Regions from separate parts of the Bradyrhizobium lablabi genome, predicted to be linked through region 3. Evidence: predicted binding sites of a transcription regulator. Region 3 holds the regulator's gene; each other region holds the start of a gene.
What was found. The regulator PhoB, encoded in region 3, activates phosphate uptake and scavenging genes when phosphate is short. The targets are predictions, from matches to a motif close to TGTCATNNANCTGTCAT.

Region 1 (4,796 bases), 1.7 Mb from region 3:
GCAGGCCTGCGGCGAAATCTGCAGGGCGGACAGGCAGGCGGTCCTGAGATCGTCGTTCAGCGCGCCGACCGGCGCGTTGCCGATGACGTCGCGGGGCCCGGTCACCGGGAACGCGGCGACCGGCAGGCCGCTGGCAAGCGCCTCCAAAAGGACGAGCCCGAACGTGTCGGTCTTGCTCGGAAACACGAAGACGTCGGCCGCGGCATAGGCCTCCGCCAGCGCTTCGCCCTGCCGGCTGCCTAGAAACACCGCGTGGGGATAGCGCCGCTGCAGCGACGCCCGCGCCGGTCCGTCGCCGACGACGAGCTTGGTGCCGGGCAAATCGAGATCGAGAAACGCCTCGAGATTCTTTTCGACCGCGACGCGGCCGACGCACAGGAAAATCGGGCGCGGCAGGCCGAGCTCGACGGCGCGCGGATGAAACAGCCGCGCGTCGACGCCGCGTGGCCACAGCACCACATTACGGAAGCCGCGGGAGCGCAGCTCGTTCGAAAGCGCCGGCGTCGCCGCCATCACCGCCTGGCTCGGCCGGTGGAAGGCGCGCAGCGCCGCCCAAATCCAGGATTCGGGGATCGGCAAACGCGCCGAGATATATTCGGGAAAGCGGGTATGAAAGCTCGTGGTGAACGGCACTTGATGTTTGCGGCAATAGCGCCGCGCCAACAGCCCGATCGGCCCTTCGGTGGCGATGTGAATGCTGTCGGGCCGGGCGTCTTCAATCAATCGCGCGATTTTTGCCGGCGTCGGCAGCGCCACGCGCAAATCCCGGTAGCTCGGCAAACCAAAGGTGCGGAACGATTGCGGGGTGACGAAACTGACCTCGACGCCGAGCCTCTCTGCCGCGTCCGCCATCATGGTCAGCGTCCGTACCACCCCGTTGACCTGGGGATGCCACGCATCGGTCGCGACCAGAATATGCATCAGGCGGCACGCGCGGCGACCGAGGCAACAGGCGCCGTCCGGCGCAGCGGATCGGTCCAGGTGATGATCTCGAACCGGCCGTCTTCGTGCTCGACCAGCGCAGTGCAGCTTTCCACCCAGTCGCCGCAGTTCATGTAGCGGATGCCGTGCTCATCGCGGATGGTGGCGTAGTGGATATGGCCGCAGATCACGCCGTCGGTGTTGTGCCGGCGCGCCTCGGCGGCGAGCGTCTGCTCGAAGGCGCCGATATAGTTCACCGCGTTCTTGACCTTCAGCTTGGCCCATTGCGACAGCGACCAATAGGGCACGCCGAAGGCGCGGCGGAAGAAGTTGACCAGCCGGTTCATCTGGATCGCGAAATCATAGGCCTTGTCGCCAAGATGGGCGAGCCAGCGCGCGTTCTGCACCACGAGGTCGAAAATATCGCCGTGAATGACGAGGTAGCGCCGGCCATCGACGCCGGTATGGACGGTATTTTCGACGACATCGATGCCGCCGAAATGGGTGCCGTAATAGTTGCGCAGGAACTCGTCGTGATTGCCGGGCACATAGATGATCTTGGCGCCCTTGCGCGCCTTGCGCAGCATTTTCTGCACGAAGTCGTTATGGGATTGCGGCCAGTACCAGTTGGATTGCAGCGCCCAGCCATCGACGATATCGCCGACCAGATAGATGGTGTCGGCATCGTGGGTGCGCAGAAAGTCCAGCAATCGTTCGGCTTGCGAGCCGCGGGCCCCGAGGTGGACGTCGGAGATAAACAAAGTGCGAAAGCGCCGTTCCGGCAACTCGTCACTCATAGTGTAACTTCCCATGTCGAGCAGCTAGCCGATTCCCGTGACAACGAGATGACGGGACCCTTTACGTTTTGTTTGGACATGGTCTGCCGGCAAACGCTTCGCGTTTGTACCGAAAAGGAAAACCGGTTCCCGGAGCTCAAGACCGTGCTCTTTGTTTGGGCAGGATCGAGATCGGCAGTGTTCATTCGCCAAGGCCGGTTCCAACGCGACTCAATCGTCCGCTTGTCGAAAGCGCGAATAGCAGCGCCGTGCGACAACCAAGCGACATCGATCGTCATTCCGGAGCATGGCGCTGGGATCAAGGACGAGACGTCGACGATCCATCATCGTTGAGTTCGTCGCGCATGGTTCGAGGCGCCGGCTTCGGAGCTTGAATCACGTCTGCAGCCGTCCCCTCAACCCGCAACGGCCCATCGCGGAGCCGCTCAACCTTTCTTTTCTCACCGTAAAGTGCGGACGAAAGGTGCCGCTTTGCCGTCGGCGAGACCCTGCGCTTGTCCATCGTCGTATCATCCGACGATGGACACCTAACCGTGGCGCCCCTCGCGCGGTGAACTTCAGCGTCCAAGCGACTTCGCCAAGCTTTCCAGGTTCTGTGGACTGACATGGATCAAGCCATGCCGCGGAGTATCGATATCGGCGATCAGAAGGAAGGCAATCGAGACGATAAGCGGCAGCACGAGAGCAAGCTTTCCCGCAGCCTTGCCGTTTCGCGACCGATAGCCGAACAGCACGTTGGAACACAGCGCGATAGCCGCCATCAGACACCACGCGGCGGTCGGAATCCGGTTCCAGAACGCCGCTTGCGTGTAGCCCTGCGAATTGATCACGTCGTTCATGCCAGCGAGCGCCAGCGCCGCAACCGGCGTCGGTTGTGCGGTGGCCGGTCCGCGGACCGCAGCCCAGAGATCAGCCTGCAATTGGCTGGTCCGCGCATCGATCCGCGTTCGCTGAGTATCATCGTGAGTGATGTAGAACAGGATACGCTGGTCAAGGTAGTCGCCAAGGAGCTTGCGCAGGTTTGCGGCATCCGCAGGTGGCAGAACGTCGGCTCGCAAGATTTCGGTCCCAATCGCGTTGGCTTCGGCTTCCTCGAAATTCTTGCGCTGTTCGTAGCGACTGGTGGCCATCGAAAAGCTGAAGCCGATGATTAATGCGAGCAGCGTCAGGGTGGCCGCAAGGATGACACCGAGATCCTCATTACGCTCATCGCCGGCGCTCGGGTTGCGCCTGCGCAGCCACGAGCCCGCGACTGAAGCGAGCCACAGCGTCACGAAGGCCGCCGCGAACACCAGCAACGGGTAATGCGTCAGATTTTCCATGACTCCACTCACTCGCGAACGCGGCGATCCGCGCGGTCAGTGCCATCCTATTCGCGATCCCCAGGAAAACGCGGTGTCTTTCATTTGAATGAGTGCGGGTGCCGGCAGCATTTCAGCAAGCTTTTCAGCTTCTTTGCCGCCGCTGACGAGTCGCGCCACCCATATTTCTCCGTCCGTATAGTAAGGATCGCCTTCACCGTTTCGCCCATTTAAGGTGGGACCGATCCCCTTCATTTGATAAATGCTTGTCACCATGTGGGCATCGTTCAATTCTGCGATCAATCGGTCTCGCTCTTCATCAATATTGGCCGCGATGCGATGAGTAACCTGGCCCGTGTCGCGGCTTAAAGTGACCCCGCTGTCGAAAGTCGCAGAGCCGAGCCAAACGGGACCGCCATCAATTCCGCTTTCAAGGACCTTCCAGAAGCGGACGTGTTGGCGGCGATCGGCGCTCCCGCCATGTGGCTTTTCGAACGCCAAATCCTCACGTCGCCCCTCGTAAAACAGCGGACTGACCGGCGCACTTTTGTAAGGTCGGTCGAGCAGTACGCTCCCGATGATCTCCACGCTGGTCCGCAATGTGATGGGGTCGGCGGGGTACCAGCCCGCGGCATGAAATGCGCGAACCAAATCCTCACGAGTTCCTACCAGGCCAACATTAATAGGACCTCCCGGGATACCCTGCGCCGTCGCGGTCAGCATTGTATGCTTTACAAGCCCGGGTTCGTGCTCAATACGCGCCCATGTCGCGGGTAAAACAAGGTAACTGAGAACGACATACAAAATGACGAGTGTAGCGATGATCGTGAGACCCTGCCGCTTACGTCCTCGCGGAAAGAAGTTCATTTGGGTTCTACAGGATATACATTCGTTTAGCTGCGGTAAGCGCGCGCTGGCAACCTAAGCGATCACCTTGGGCATCAAGCCGTTTGGCGCGGGCCAAATTTGCTGAAAATTTGGATTTCAACCGCTCTTCGGCTTGTTTCGTAGAAGCCACGGTTGGTTGGTGACCAAGTTGCGCACCGACTGACTGGGGTGCTGTTAATCCCGCATTTGGATTGGTTGCTGATTGACGCACGGCTGCTTCGAATTCTGCAATGTCGGCACTGCATGGGCCTGCTTGAGCAAATGTCGAACTCAAGCCAAGAACCGCACCGATGAATGGACCCGCTATTGCCTGCCGGAAAGTGCTTGCAAAATGATATTTGGACATCGGAAGTCCTCCCGACCGCCTAACAAGATTTCATTCCGGGATGGTAGCGCTACTAACATAGCAATGCCCTTCAGCGTCACCAAGTAACCGTTGCATCCTTGCGATGTCTCCCTGGTTAGCTTGGCCACTCGCGGCTCAATATGCAATTCCGGCAGGATTTCGATTTGCTGGAAAAAAATTGAACGTTGCGACGGAAAAGTCACAGCCGTGATTGCGGCAAAGAGAGAGACCCCGTCCACGTGCAGGGCAGTCCGGAGAGTGGATTGACCTTGCCCACCGTGCATGCCCGGAGATCGGCATGAAGCAGGTACTTTCTTGTCGTCGAAAGGATTTGCCCGAGCTTCCGTCCGTTTTTGCATAGCGGCGGCCAGGGGGGGACGTATTCTAGTCCGTCACGGGACCGCGCCGCGTTGGCGGGATCGTCCGATCCCGCCCCGTTCTTAGCGGCATGCCGCGATCCCAACCCTGCCTTGGCGGGTTGCACTTGGTATTTTCAATTAATGGCGACCCGCCCAACAAGGGGTTAGCTGCATGAATATTTCA
Region 2 (4,796 bases), 840 kb from region 3:
TCGCCGACTTCGAGGCCAATGCCCTTGATCGCCTCAAAGCCGCTCGGATAGATCTTGCGGACGTCGCGGAGGATGACACCGGCCATTGGGCTATCTCTGATGAAGGCGAATAGCGAATAGGGAATAGCGAATAGCGAAGGACGAAATTGGCCAGGAATGACCAGACTTTCTATTCGCCATTCGCCATTCGCCACTCACTGCGGCCATTCGCCATTCGCTACTCGCCACTCGCATCTTCACTTCTCCGTCTCGATCAGGCCTTTGACGAACAGGCGTTGCATTAGCACGACGACTGCAACCGGCGGCAGCATCGCGAGCACGGCGGTCGCCATCGCCACCTGCCATTCGGTCAAGGCGTCGCGCACGTCGATGATCTTCTTGATGCCGATCACGATGGTCTGCATATCGTCGCGGGTCGTGATCAGGAGCGGCCAGAGATACTGATTCCAGCCGTAGATGAAGAGGATCACGAACAATGCGGCGATGTTGGTCATCGACAGCGGCAGCAGCGTATCCCAGAAAAACCGGATCGGGCCGGCGCCGTCGATTTTCGAGGCTTCCACCAGTTCCTTCGGCACGGTCATGAAGAACTGGCGAAACAACAGCGTCGCGGTCGCCGATGCGATCAGCGGCAGGATCAGCCCCGAATAGGAATCGAGCACGTGCAGGTCGCTGGTGATCTTGTAGGTCGGAAAGATACGCACCTCGACCGGCAGCATCAGCGTGATGAAGATGGTCCAGAACGCCGTCATGCGGAACGGGAACGCGAAGAATACGATCGCATAGGCCGAGATGATCGAGATCGCGATTTTGCCGATTGCGATGCCGATCGCCATGATCAGGCTGTTGAACATCATGACGCCGACCGCCTGGCGCGTGGTCCTGCCGGTGCCGGAAACGATGGTGTTCCAGTACGTCTCGAGCCCACGCGAGCCGGGGTAGAGCGGCATCTGCCCGTTGGCGATCACGGTGTTGTCGTGGGTCGAGGCGATGATTGCGAGATAGACCGGAAAGGCGACGATCGCGACGCCGGCCAAAAGGACCAGATGCGGCAGCAGGTTTCCAAAGCGGCGGTGCTCGACCATGGCGTTCAGTAATGAACCTTCTTTTCGACGTAGCGAAACTGAAATGCGGTGAGCGCGACCACGATGATCATCAGGATCACCGACTGCGCCGCCGAGCCGCCGAGATCGGTGCCGCCCTTGCCGTCCTGAAACACCTTGTAGACCAGCGTCTGGGTGGCGCCGTTGGGGCCGCCGCCGGTTGCGGTATCGATGATGCCGAGCGTGTTGAAGAACACGTAGGTAATATTGACGATGATCAGGAAGAATGTGGTCGGCGACAGCAGCGGAAACACGATGGTCCAGAACCGCCGCATCGGCTTGGCGCCATCGATCGCGGCGGCCTCGATCACGCTTTTCGGGATCGCCTGCAGGCCGGCGAGGAAAAAAAGGAAATTATAGCTGATCTGGTTCCAGACCGCGACGATGACGACCAGGATCATCGCATGGGTGCCGTTGAGCACCGGATTCCAGTCGATGCCGTTGCGCTGCAGGGCGCGCGCGATCATGCCGAGGCCGGGCTGGAACATGAAGATGAAGAGCACGCTGGCAACCGCCGGCGCCACCGCATAGGGAATAATGAGGAAGGTGCGATAGATCTGGACGCCGCGGATGTTGTTGTTCGCCATCGTCGCGAGCAAAAGGCCGAGCGTGAGCGAGAAGAACGCCACCAGCGCCGAAAACACGAAGGTGACGCCGATCGCGTGGTAGTATTCGGGCGTTTTCAGTAGAGCTACATAATTCTCGAACCAGACGAATTCGGTCGAGAGCCCGAAGGCGTCCTGCACCAGGAACGATTGCTGCAAGGCCTGCAGCGCCGGCCAATAGAAAAAGATCAGCGAGACCGCAAGCTGCGGCAGGATCAGAAGATAGGGCAGCAGCTTGCCTGAGAAGATCGCCCGGGGTTCCATGATGCCTCGCTTGATGGACCGCGACAGGTCGAGCCCTGCCGCGGTCCTCGCCGCTGCTATTTGGCGGCGGTGCGCTCAAACTGCCGAAGCATCTGGTTGCCGCGCGACACCGCGGCGTCGAGGGCTTCCTTCGCCGACTTCTTGCCGGCGAGCGCCGCCTCGATTTCCTCCGACCAGACGTCGCGCATCTGCACCATGCCGCCAAAGCGAAGGCCGCGCGAATTCTCGGTCGGCGGCTTGTTGGTCAATTCCTTGAGCGGGACTTCGAGGATCGGATTCTTTTCATAGAAGCCCGAGGCCTTGGTTTTTTCGTAAGCCGCCTTGGTGATCGGCAGATAGCCGGAAACCTCGTGCAGATAGACTTGGCGGTCGGTGTCCGACAGGAAGGTGAAGAATTTTGCGATTCCCTTGTATTCTTCGGGCGTCTTGCCGCCCATCACCCACAACGAGGCGCCGCCGATGATGGAATTCTGCGGCGCGCCGTTGACATCAGGGAAATACGGCATCGGCACAGCGGTGTAGGCGAACTTGGCGTTGGCCTTGACGTTTGGATAAAACGCCGAGGAAGTCATGTAGATCGGACATTCACCGGACGTGAAACGGCCTTCGCCGGTGTTGGTGCGTCCCGAATAGTCGTAGCTCTTGTCCTTCTGCAGATCGACGAGGCTTTCGAGCAGCTTGGTCTCCAGCGGGTTGTTGAATTCGAGCACGGTCTCAAAGCCATCGAGCCCGTTGGCCTTGCTGCCGATCGGCACGTTATGCCAGGCGGAGAATTGCTCGATCAGTCCCCAGGTGATCCAGGATCCGGAAAAGCCGCAGGTCGGGCTCGTCGCATGCAATTTCTTGGCGTCGGCGAACAGCTCCGGCCAGGTCTTCGGCGGCTCGGCGATCTCGGCCTTCTTCAGCGCGTCGAGGTTGACCCAGAGCACCATGCTCGACGAGTTGAAAGGAAACGACAGCATGTCGCCCTTCGAGGTCGAGTAGTAACCGGTGATCGCCGGCAGATAGGATTTGGGGTCAAAACTCTCGCCCTGCTCCTTCATCAGTTCGGAAACCGGTTTGATGGCGCCCTTGGCCGCCATCATGGTCGCAGTCCCGACTTCGAACACCTGCATGATGCCGGGCGCATTGCCGGCCCGGAATGCCGCGATCCCGGCGTTGAGCACATCGGCGTAGCCGCCCTTGAAGGTCGGCACGATCTTGTAGTCGCTTTGCGACGCGTTGAAATCATTGGCGAGCTTGACCACGACGTCGTTGTTCGGGCCGGTCATCGCATGCCACCACTGAATCTCGGTCACGGCATGGGCTGGAGTAGCGAGCGCAAGCGTGGCCGCGAGCGTAGTGCCAAGGCCGAAATGTCGAAGCAGCATAAAACCCCCTCCTGAATGGACCGTCATTCCCCAGTATGCGCGTTAACAGCGACGGATGACGGGCAAATGACTGTGTAGACAAGGGGATGGTACGGGGGAAGCGCCGGCCAAGGGAAGCGCTAAAATGGACTGATGCGGGGTCGGGTGTCCCGGATGCGGTGCAGCGCACTGCACGGCATCCGGGTTAAGGCAACTAGCGCTTGCGCTCGGGGCCGCAGACCACGCCTTGGGCTACCAGCGCATCGATCTCGCTTGTCAAAAATCCGAATTCCGTCAGCACCTCGCGCGTGTGCTCGCTGAATTTCGGTGGGACGTTGCGCAGGCTTGGCTTGGTGCGTTCGAGACGGATCGGGGAGGCAACCCCCTTGTACCAGTCCTTCTCGACGACATCACCGCGATGGACGGTGTGGGCGCTGGTCAGCGCCTGGTCGATCCTCTGCACCGGTCCGGCCGGAAGGCCCGCGGCGAGCAGGCGATCGCAGAGCGGCTCGGCGTCGTAGAGGCTGAACACCGCGGCAAGCTCGGCGCGCAGCGCGTCGCGGTTGGCGATGCGGTCCTTGTTGCGGGCAAAGCGCCGATCGCCGGCGAGTTCGGGCTTGCCGATCTCCTTGCAGAGTTTTCTGAAGGTGCCGTCATTGCCGACGCCAATAAAAATGTTGTCGGTCTTGGTCGGGAAGATCGCGTAAGGAACGAGATTCGGATGCTCGTTGCCGGTGAGGCTTGGCGGCTTGCCGTGCATAAAGTAATTCGCCGCGTGCGGATGCATGATGGCTAGGCCGGTTTCGTACAGCGTGGTTTCGAGAAACTGCCCGAGGCCGGATCGTTGGCGCTCCGACAGCGCCATCAAAATGCCGATCGCCGCGTAAAGCCCGGTGGAGATATCGACCAGCGGCACGCCGATCCGCATCGGACCCGATTGCGGCGAGCCGGTCGCGGCGATCATGCCGGTCATGGCCTGAATGATGGCATCATAGCCCGGATTGCCTCCGCGCGGGCCGTCGCCGCCGAAGCCGGAAATCCGGCAGTGCACGAGTTTTGGGAATTTTTCGCGCAGCACATCGTTGCCGATGCCCCATTTGTCGAGCGTGCCCGGCTTGAAATTCTCGATCAGGACGTCGGCGCGCTCCAACAGCTTCATCAGCACGGCGCGCCCGCCAACGGAAGCGAGGTCGAGCCCGATCGAGCGCTTGTTGCGGTTGATGCCGACGAAATAGGCCGCGTCTTCGCCGTGGAACGGCGGTCCCCAGTCGCGCACCTCGTCGCCGGCGGGCGGCTCGACCTTGATCACGTCGGCGCCGTGGTCGGCGAGGATCTGCGTGCAATAGGGTCCGCCGAGGACCCGCGTCAGATCGATCACACGCAATCCGGCCATCGCGCCGGGGACGGTTCTGGAAGTCATGGAAACAACCTTCGCTCAAAGGGAAATTGGAATAAGAGGAGCGTTCGGTTTCCAG
Region 3 (4,796 bases):
CCGCGATCTCGGTCGACGTGTTCAAGACCGTGCCGCCGGTTCTCAAAGAGGCCGCCTACGGCGTCGGCTGCACCACCTGGGAAGTCGTCCGCAACGTGGTCATTCCCTACACCCGCGTCGGCGTCATCGGCGGCGTCATGCTGGCGCTCGGCCGCGCGCTCGGCGAGACCATGGCGGTGACCTTCATCATCGGCAATTCCTTCCGCATCTCCTCGTCGATCTTCGCGCCGGGCACCACGATCTCGGCGGCGATCGCATCCGAGTTTGCCGAAAGCGACGGCCTGCATCAATCCGGCCTGATCCTGCTCGGCCTGTTGTTGTTCGTGTTGACGTTCTTCGTGCTGGCCGCGGCGCGGATGATGCTGCAGCATCTGGAAACGAAAGCCGGGAACTAAGCTCATGAACCCGATTTACGTCCGCCGGCGCCGCACCGACATCGTCATCCGAGCCCTTTGCTTCGGCGCCGCTCTGTTCGGCGTTACCTGGCTGGCATTGATCCTGTTCACGCTGTTGTTCAACGGTTTCGCCGGGCTGAGCGTTCAGTTGTTCACCGAGAATACCCCGCCGCCGGGCTCCACCGAAGGCGGGCTCCTGAACGCCATCACAGGCTCCATCATCATGACGGTGATCGGGGTCGGCATCGGCGCGCCGCTCGGCCTGTTCGCCGGCACTTATCTCGCCGAATACGGCCGCAACGACCGCCTGACTTCGGTGATCCGCTTCATCAACGACATTCTCCTGAGCGCGCCGTCGATCATCATCGGCCTGTTCATCTATGGCGCGGTGGTGGTGCCGATGGGCGGGTTCTCGGCCTTGGCCGGCTCGCTGGCGCTCGCCGTGATCGTCATTCCCGTGGTGCTGCGGACCACCGAGGACATGCTGCTGCTGGTGCCCAATCCGCTGCGCGAAGCGGCCTCCGCGCTTGGGCTGCCGCGCTCGCTCGTGATCAAGCGGATCGCTTATCGTGCCGCCCGATCGGGTCTGATCACCGGCGTGCTGCTGGCGACCGCCCGCGTCGCCGGCGAAACCGCGCCGCTGTTGTTTACCGCGCTCTCCAATCAGTTCTTCAGCCTAAGCCTGACCAAGACGATGGCCAACCTGCCGGTGACCATCAACAACTTCGTGCAGAGCCCCTATGCGTACTGGAAGCAGTTGGCCTGGAGTGGGGCCCTGCTCATCACCCTGACCGTACTCGCCTTGAATATTGGCGCGCGTATTCTTGGCGCCGAGAGGACACCAAAATGAATGACCTGTCTGTATCAGTGAGTGCCGCGAGTGGGTCGGTTCCGGCCGTGGCGTTGCCCGAGGCCCCGGCCAAGGTGACGGCGCGCGGCCTGAACTTTTATTACGGCGAGCACCACGCGCTGAAGAACATCAACCTGACGCTCGGCGCCAATCGCGTCACCGCGTTCATCGGACCGTCCGGCTGCGGCAAATCGACCTTGCTGCGGATCTTCAACCGGATGTACGACCTCTATCCGGGCCAGCGCGCCACCGGCCAGTTGATGCTGGACCAGACCAATATCCTGGATTCCAAGCTCGACCTCAATCTGTTGCGCGCCCGCGTCGGCATGGTGTTCCAGAAGCCGACGCCGTTTCCGATGACGATCTATGAGAACATCGCCTTCGGCATCCGCCTCTACGAGAAAATATCAAAATCCGAGATGGATGGCCGGGTCGAAAAGGCGCTGCGCGGCGGCGCTTTGTGGAACGAGGTCAAGGACAAGCTGAACGCCTCGGGCTTAAGCCTGTCCGGCGGCCAGCAGCAGCGGCTTTGCATCGCCCGCACCGTTGCGGTGCGGCCCGAGGTGATCCTGTTCGACGAGCCCTGCTCGGCGCTCGATCCGATCTCGACCGCCAAGGTCGAGGAACTGATCCAGGAACTGGCGGAAGATTACACGATCGCTATCGTCACCCACAACATGCAGCAGGCCGCGCGCGTCTCCGACAAGACCGCGTTCATGTATCTCGGCGAGCTGATCGAGTTCGACGAGACCAACAAGATCTTCACCTCGCCCAGCGATCGACGCACCCAGGACTACATCACCGGCCGGTTCGGCTGAGGAGAGCAATATGGCTTCTGAACATACCGCCAAGGCGTTCGACAGCGACCTGCAGGAATTGACCCGGCTGGTCGCGGAGATGGGCGGACTTGCCGAGCGCATGATCGTCGAATCCGTCGATGCGCTGATCCGCCGCGACGTCGCGCTCGGCCAACGCGTCGTCGCCGCCGACGCCGAAATCGACAACCTGCAGCGGGTGATCGAGGAACGCGCGGTACTGACGATCGCGCGGCGCCAGCCGATGGCGGTCGATTTGCGCGAGATCGTCGGCGCGATGCGGGTCGCGACCGATCTCGAGCGGATCGGCGACCTCGCCAAGAACATGGGCAAGCGGGTCGCCGCGCTGGAGAGCGATTTCCAGCCGCTCAAACTGATCCGCGGGCTCGAGCACATGACCGACCTGGTGCAGTCGCAGGTCAAATCCGTGCTCGACGCCTATGCGGCGCACGATCTGCCCGCGGCGATGTCGGTGTGGAAGGGCGACGAGGAAGTCGACGCCATCTGCACCTCGCTGTTCCGCGAGCTCCTGACCTACATGATGGAAGATCCGCGCAACATCTCGTTCTGCATCCATCTGATGTTCTGCGCCAAGAACATCGAGCGGATCGGCGATCACGCCACCAATATCGCGGAAACCGTGTTCTACATGATCGAGGGTCAGCAGATCCTCGACAAGCGCCCGAAGGGCGACATGACGACCTTTGCCACGACAGTACCTGGAAATTAGAACGCAGCGTTTTCGAGCGAACTAGATCCGGTTCGCGTGAAGAAAACGCGTCAAACCAAGAGTAGCGTTTTCGAGCGAAGTGCATCTGGTTAGCGTGAAGAAAACGCGTCAAACCAAACGAAGCGTTTTTTGAGCACGTGAACAAAACGCGTCAAACAAAAGAGAAGGCTGGGCATAATGAGCGCGCGCATTCTGGTGGTGGAAGACGAGGAAGCTCTGACCACGCTGTTGCGTTACAACCTCGACGCCGAAGGCTATGATGTAGAGACAGTCGGCCGTGGCGACGATGCCGACACCAGGCTGAAGGAACGCGTTCCCGACCTGATCGTGCTCGATTGGATGCTGCCGGGCCTGTCCGGCATCGAATTGTGCCGCCGCTTGCGGGCGCGGCCGGAGACGCGGTCGCTGCCGATCATCATGCTGACCGCGCGCGGGGAGGAAAGCGAACGGGTCCGGGGGCTTGCCACCGGCGCCGACGATTACATCGTCAAGCCGTTTTCGGTGCCGGAATTATTGGCGCGGGTGAAGGGCCTGTTGCGCCGCGCCAGCCCCGAACGGCTCGCCACCGTGTTAAGTTACGGCGACATCGAGCTCGACCGCGAGAAACGCCGCGTCGCCCGCTCGGGCCGGCCGATCGATCTCGGCCCGACCGAGTATCGCCTCCTGGAATTCTTCCTCGAGCATCCGGGGAGGGTGTTCAGCCGCGAGCAATTGCTCGATTCAGTCTGGGGCCGCGACATCTATATCGACGAGCGCACCGTCGACGTGCATATCGGGCGCTTGCGCAAACTGCTCAACCCCGGCCGCGAGCAGGACCCGATCCGCACCGTCCGCGGCGCCGGCTACGCGCTGGATGACCGGTTCGCGAAAGCGGCGGAGTAAGCGGCCTCGCATGCTGTCGCCAGCGGCGACTTCCTTACCTCTCCCCGTTCTTTACGGGGAGAGGTCGAAATTCGCGCGGAGCGGGAATTTCGGGTGAGGGGCGAGGCACGGCGCTTCATTCATCACGAACGTTCGAAGACGACGATAGAGCCCCTCACCCCAACCCTCTCCCCGCAAGGGCGGGGCGAGGGAGCAGACTTAGCGCGTTGTCTGCACGCGCCCTTTACCGCGCCGGCTTCGGCGGCTGGCGGCGGCGGTCGCCTGCCGGCTGATAGGCGATCCGCGAGTGGTGCGCGCAATAGGGCAGGCTCGAGAGCGCCTTGCCGCCGCAGAAGAAGAATTCCGCGCTGGCCGGGTCGCCGATCGGCCAGTGGCAGGTGGCCTCGTTCAATTCCAGCAGCGACAGCCGCTGGCTGATCGGCACCACGTTGTCGAAGGCGATCGGATCGGCCTCGAGCTCGACCTCGAACGCATGCGCCAGCGCCGTGTTGCCGCGCGAGACCGGACGCGCTACCCGCATCATGTGCTGGGCGGGGCGGGCTTTGCGCGGACGCGGCGCCGCCGAGGCGGGGCTCTTGGCGCGGCCGGAAAGCCCCAGCCGGTGCACTTTGCCGATCACGGCATTGCGCGTCACATTTCCAAGCTCGGCGGCAATCTGGCTGGCCGAAAGCCCGGACTCCCAGAGTTTCTTCAGTTGCTCGACGCGATCGTCAGACCAGGTCAATACCGTCATCGCACTCTTTCCTTCGCGTCGCGCCGGCCGATCTTGGGGCAGCGCTGCGGTGCCAATCTGTCAAAAATCCCAGCCGGCAGAATCCCTTAGCCCTCGCCGGGCGCGGAAAGCGCGCCCGAACGTGTACGCCGAACACTTAGGACTTAGGATCAGAACTGCCGCACGAGATGTCGTACCCGACGTCCCAGAAGCTACAATATGGCGTGACTCCGGCGCAAGAGTCCGCGTGGGTGCGTCCACATGTTCCGTCAGCTAAGCATTGCAATGCGCCCTTTCCGCGACACCGGAAGAATACGGGGGCGACCGGTTGACACAGTTCGCCGCGGGCATAGAATGCTTGCCACGTGCCGCCCCGAAAAGGCGGCACGTTTTGTTTTCCGTCTGGCGGTCG
Region 4 (4,796 bases), 490 kb from region 3:
GGCCGGCAAGACCGCCTTTATCCGCAGCGGCAAGGGCGAAGAAAAATCGCTCGACGTGGCCTCCACCGTCGGCGGGCTTGCGTTTGCGCCGAAGGGGCTGCGGCTCGCGGTCGCGCATTATAACGGCGTGACGCTCTGGTTTCCCAATATGGCGGCAAAGCCGGAAATCCTGGAATGGGCCGGCTCGCATCTTGCCGTCACCTTCAGCCCGGACAACAAATTCCTGGTCACCGCGATGCACGAGCCGGCGCTGCACGGCTGGCGGCTTGCGGACAGCCGGCACATGCGTATGACCGGCTATCCCGGCCGCGTCCGCTCGATGTCGTGGAGCGCCGGCGGCAAGGCGCTTGCGACCTCAGGCGCCGATGCCGTGATCATGTGGCCGTTTGCCAGCAAGGACGGCCCGATGGGCAAGGAGCCGGCGATGCTGGCCCCGCTGCAGGCGCGCGTCTCCGCCGTCGCCTGCCATCCGAAGCAGGACGTTCTTGCGACCGGCTATAGCGACGGCACCATTTTGATGGTGCGCATCACCGACGGCGCCGAAATCCTGGTGCGCCGGCGCGGCACCGCGGCGGTTTCGGGGCTGGCCTGGAACGCCAGGGGGACGCTATTGGCGTTTGCCCTCGAGGACGGCGAGGCCGGCCTGTTGGACCTCTAAAGCATGATCCGGAAAAGTGGGTACCGGTTTTCCGAAAAGATCATGCTCAGACAAACAGATAGAGCGGGATGACGATTCGAAGAAAAGTCATCACGCTCTAGCGGCCGGACTTGGTTGCGTTTGCCGGTTCCCTGGGGAACAATGGGTTCCAACGTCCGTTGATCTCCGAGGTGATTTGCGGTGAACGAGATGTCTTCGGACGAAGCAAAGCGCGCTTACAGGCAAGACATGCTGCTCGCGTCCGCGTTGGTCGTGGCGGGGCTAGCGCTAGCAGCTCTTTCCTTGGTCCAGATTGCAGCCGGCGATCGGCAGCTCGCGCAGGCGACGCCGCCCTTGCAATCCTCGCCCGCGCCTTCGCCCTCGAATACCCCGCCCGCGGAATCAAAGCCCGGCGGCGAGCGCCCGACCACGCCGGCGCCCGAGCCCGCCCGCCCCGATCCGCAGGCGCAAAAGGACGGCACCAGGCGCACGCTGCCACCGGCGCCGGCGGAAAAGATGGCGCCGCCAATTCCGCAGAAATAACCCACCGTCATTCCGGGGCGATGCGAAGCATCGAACCCGGAATCTCGAGATTCCGGGCTCATCGCTGCGCGATGCCCCGGAATGACGGGCCTGTGACAGGGAGACCGCCGCTGCCGATTTTCCGGCCTCGATTGTTGCCGCCAGCTGCCGCATAATCGCGTTCCGCGCGGCAACACAAGAGGCAGGCAATGAAGATCGAGGATGTCAGGAAAACCGCCTATTCGATGCCGCTGACCAATCCGGCGTTTCCGCCCGGTCCCTACCGGTTCTTCAACCGCGAATATTTCGTCATCACCTACCGCACCGATCCGGAAGCGCTCGCCGCCGTGGTGCCGGAGCCGCTCGAGATCACCGACTCCGTCGTCAAATATGAATTCATCCGCATGCCCGACTCTACGGGCTTCGGCGACTACACCGAAACCGGGCAGGTGATCCCGGTCCGCCTCAACGGCGAGGACGGTGCCTATACCCATGCGATGTATCTGGACGACGAAGGGCCGATCGCTGGCGGCCGCGAGCTCTGGGGATTTCCAAAGAAACTTGCGAGGCCGAAAATCGAAGTCGAGAGCGATGTGCTGGTCGGGACGCTGCATTACGGCTCGGTGCTCTGCGCCTCCGCCACCATGGGCTACAAGCACCGCCCCGCCGATCATGACGCCGTGCTCAAAAGCATGAAGGCACCGAATTTCATCCTCAAGATCATCCCGCATGTCGACGGATCCCCACGGATCTGCGAATTGGTGCGCTTCAACCTCGAGGACATCACCCTGAAAGAATCATGGACCGGCCCCTCAGCCCTCGGCCTGTTTCCCCACGCGCTCTGCGACGTAGCCAAACTGCCGGTGCGCGAAGTGATCTCCGCGCTGCATTTCAAGGCCGACCTCACGCTCGGGCTGGGGAGCGTGGCGTTCGATTATATGAAGAAGTGAGCTGCGCGCGCCGGACAGCCGCGGCGAGCAAAATCTTTCACGTTCGTCATGGCCGGGCTTGTCCCGGCCATCCACGTCTTGGCCGCAAGCAAGAAAGACGTGGATGCCCGGCATCGCAGACAAGTTTACGCAGTCTGCGCGAGGCAGACTGCTACGGCCGGGCATGACGGTGAGGGGCGTTGTTCGCCTCTACCTAACCAGCACGTTCCGAAACTGCCACGGATCGCTTTCGTCAATGTCTTCCGGGAACAATCCCGGCCGGTCGGTGAGCGGGGTCCAGTCGGTGTAAAAGCCCTTTACCGGGCCGAGATACGGCCGCTGGATTTCGAGGCAGCGGTGGAAATCCATTTCGTCGGCCTCGACGATGCCTTCATTCGGATTTTCCAGCGCCCAGACCATGCCGGCCAGCACCGCCGACGACACCTGCATGCCGGTGGCGTTCTGGTACGGCGCGAGTTTGCGGGTTTCCTCGACGGACAACTGCGAGCCGTACCAATAGGCGTTCTTGGCGTGGCCGTAGAGCAGCACGCCGAGTTCGTCGATGCCGTCCTCGATTTCGTTCTCGGTGAGGATTCGCCACGACAGCTGCATTTTGCCGGCGGCGCCGAACAGTTCGTGCACCGATAACACCGCGTCGTTTGTTGGATGATAGGCGTAGTGGCAGGTCGGGCGGTAAATCACCTTGCCGCCGTCGCGCACCGTGAAATAATCGGCGATCGAGATCGACTCATTGTGGGTAACGAGGAAGCCATATTGTGCGCCCGGCGTTGGACACCATGAGCGCACGCGGGTGTTGGCACCGGCCTGCAGCAGATAGATCGCCGCGCCGCAGCCGTACTCATGGGTTCGGCCATTGTCCGGCATCCATGTTTCATGCGTGCCCCAGCCGAGTTCGGCCGGCTGCATGCCTTCGGACACGAAGCCTTCAACCGACCAGGTGTTGACGAACACGTTCATCGGCTTCGGTTTCTTCGCGCGCTGGGTGTCGCGTTCGGCGATATGGATGCCCTTGACGCCGAGCTTGTGGGCGAGCTCGCCCCAGCCTTCGCGGCTCTTCGGCTCGTTGAAGGGCGTATTGGTGTCGCGCGCGATGTCGAGCAGCGCCTGCTTGACGAACCAGGACACCATGCCCGGATTGGCGCCGCAGGTGGAGACCGCGGTCGGCCCGCCCGGGCTCTTGTGCTTGGCCGCGAGCAGGGTCTCGCGCAGCGCGTAATTGGAGCGCTTCTCGGTCCCGATATTCTTGTCGAAATAGAAGCCGAGCCACGGCTCGATCACTGTGTCGATATAGAGCGCGCCGATCTCCCGGCACAGCGTCATGATATCGACCGAGGAGGTGTCGACCGACAGATTGACGCAAAAGCCCTGGCCGCCGCCCTGGGTCAATAGCGGCACCAAGGTTTCGCGATAATTGTCTTTTGTCACCGCCTGCTTGATGAAACGCACGCCGTGCTGCTTGGCGAGTTCGCCATCCTCGTGCGGATCGATGATGACAAAGCGGGATTTGTCATAGGCGAAATGCCGTTCGATCAGCGGCAGCGTGCCCTTGCCGATCGAGCCGAAGCCGATCATGACAATGGGGCCGGAAATCTTCGCATGGATCTGCTGATCGGATGGGCTCATCATGTATCTCCAGAAAGAAAAAAGGTATCAGGCGGCGCGGCGCTTCAGGGCTCGATCTCAGGGGCTCCACGCGGTTTACGGGCTTTTCCCGGATACGCGCAACCCTTGCATATCAGGGGGAACGCTGTGTGACGTCTTGGGCGACGTCTTGGCGCGGCGCTGCGGTCGAGCCCCAGCGGCGCGCAAAAATGTCCCTGACGATCATGACGGCGAGCATGATCATCAGGACGGTGGTGACGGCGCGGCGGAGGCGCGAAGGCGCAGCATCGCGCGTGGTGGGCAAGCTCTTCGACATGATGCTTGGCGTCAGGCGGCGCGCGGCGCGGCTAGCTGCGCCTTCTTGGCGCGCGATGCCTTGATTTTCGGCAGCGAGCGGCCGCCCGGCACCACCATCCCCGAGGCGCCGTCGAGCGCGCCATCGGATAGTTCGAGGCCGAGCAGGCGGTCGCGTTCGAACGGACCCGGCAGCGACAATCCGCCGGTCTTGGCCGCCGAGAAGCCGAAGCGGGCGTAGTAGGGCGCGTCTCCCAGCAGGATAACCGCGCGATGGCCGCGCACTTCGGCGGCGATCAGCGCGTGCTTTATCAGTGCGGCGCCGACCCCGAGCTTGCGGCACGAGGGGTGAACCGCCAGCGGGCCGAGCACCAGCGCCGAGATATCCCCAGCGCTGACGTGCCACAACCGCAGCGTCCCGACCAGCCGGCCCTGCGCCAAGGCCGAAAACGCAAGGCCTTCGGCGGGCGTGTGTCCGTCGCGCAGGCGCTGGCAGGTGCGCAGTTGGCGGTTTTCGCCAAAGCAGGCATCAAGCAGCGCTTCGCGCGCAACGACATCCGAGGCTCGTTCCGCACGGATCGCGAACGGAGCGGCATCGCCGTTGTGGGCAATCTGGGTCTTCCGCAATTGGATCATGGCACGTCAGTCCTCGCTGCCACCGGCGGTAAGCGCCGGCGGAGCGTTGTCAGCAAATTCGCAAATGAAGGGATGGGAGCCGGCGGACCGGCTCCCGGGTTATCTTGGCCCTAAAGAGGCCGCCTCAGATGTGGTAGGTCCGCAGCGGCGGGAAG

Region 1: a site for PhoB is predicted at 1,756-1,772, ahead of B5526_RS30185 (UDP-2,3-diacylglucosamine diphosphatase). Genes of this name have one in related genera too.
Region 2: a site for PhoB is predicted at 3,398-3,414, ahead of ugpB (sn-glycerol-3-phosphate ABC transporter substrate-binding protein UgpB). Genes of this name have one in related genera too.
Region 4: a site for PhoB is predicted at 1,262-1,278, ahead of B5526_RS24770 (acetoacetate decarboxylase). Genes of this name have one in related genera too.

The regions. Positions count from the first base shown of each region.
Region 1 covers NZ_LT670844.1:6,543,923-6,548,718, reverse strand. The annotation lists gene B5526_RS30190 (glycosyltransferase family 4 protein) at 1-921, opposite strand, end outside; gene B5526_RS30185 (UDP-2,3-diacylglucosamine diphosphatase) at 921-1,733, opposite strand; gene B5526_RS30175 (hypothetical protein) at 2,276-3,040, opposite strand; gene B5526_RS30170 (LssY C-terminal domain-containing protein) at 3,077-3,886, opposite strand; gene B5526_RS38040 (hypothetical protein) at 3,894-4,253, opposite strand; gene B5526_RS30160 (formylglycine-generating enzyme family protein) at 4,785-4,796, shown strand, end outside.
Region 2 covers NZ_LT670844.1:3,980,287-3,985,082, reverse strand. The annotation lists gene B5526_RS18505 (sn-glycerol-3-phosphate import ATP-binding protein UgpC) at 1-86, opposite strand, end outside; gene ugpE (sn-glycerol-3-phosphate ABC transporter permease UgpE) at 237-1,085, opposite strand; gene ugpA (sn-glycerol-3-phosphate ABC transporter permease UgpA) at 1,091-1,972, opposite strand; gene ugpB (sn-glycerol-3-phosphate ABC transporter substrate-binding protein UgpB) at 2,029-3,342, opposite strand; gene B5526_RS18485 (CaiB/BaiF CoA transferase family protein) at 3,536-4,741, opposite strand.
Region 3 covers NZ_LT670844.1:4,818,551-4,823,346, forward strand. The annotation lists gene pstC (phosphate ABC transporter permease subunit PstC) at 1-395, shown strand, start outside; gene pstA (phosphate ABC transporter permease PstA) at 400-1,245, shown strand; gene pstB (phosphate ABC transporter ATP-binding protein PstB) at 1,242-2,063, shown strand; gene phoU (phosphate signaling complex protein PhoU) at 2,074-2,790, shown strand; gene phoB (phosphate regulon transcriptional regulator PhoB) at 2,968-3,672, shown strand; gene B5526_RS22410 (GcrA family cell cycle regulator) at 3,896-4,405, opposite strand.
Region 4 covers NZ_LT670844.1:5,304,712-5,309,507, forward strand. The annotation lists gene B5526_RS24760 (WD40 repeat domain-containing protein) at 1-658, shown strand, start outside; gene B5526_RS38480 (hypothetical protein) at 848-1,180, shown strand; gene B5526_RS24770 (acetoacetate decarboxylase) at 1,369-2,109, shown strand; gene B5526_RS24775 (homospermidine synthase) at 2,299-3,732, opposite strand; gene B5526_RS24780 (hypothetical protein) at 3,845-4,027, opposite strand; gene B5526_RS24785 (GNAT family N-acetyltransferase) at 4,039-4,641, opposite strand; gene B5526_RS24790 (type III PLP-dependent enzyme) at 4,766-4,796, opposite strand, start outside.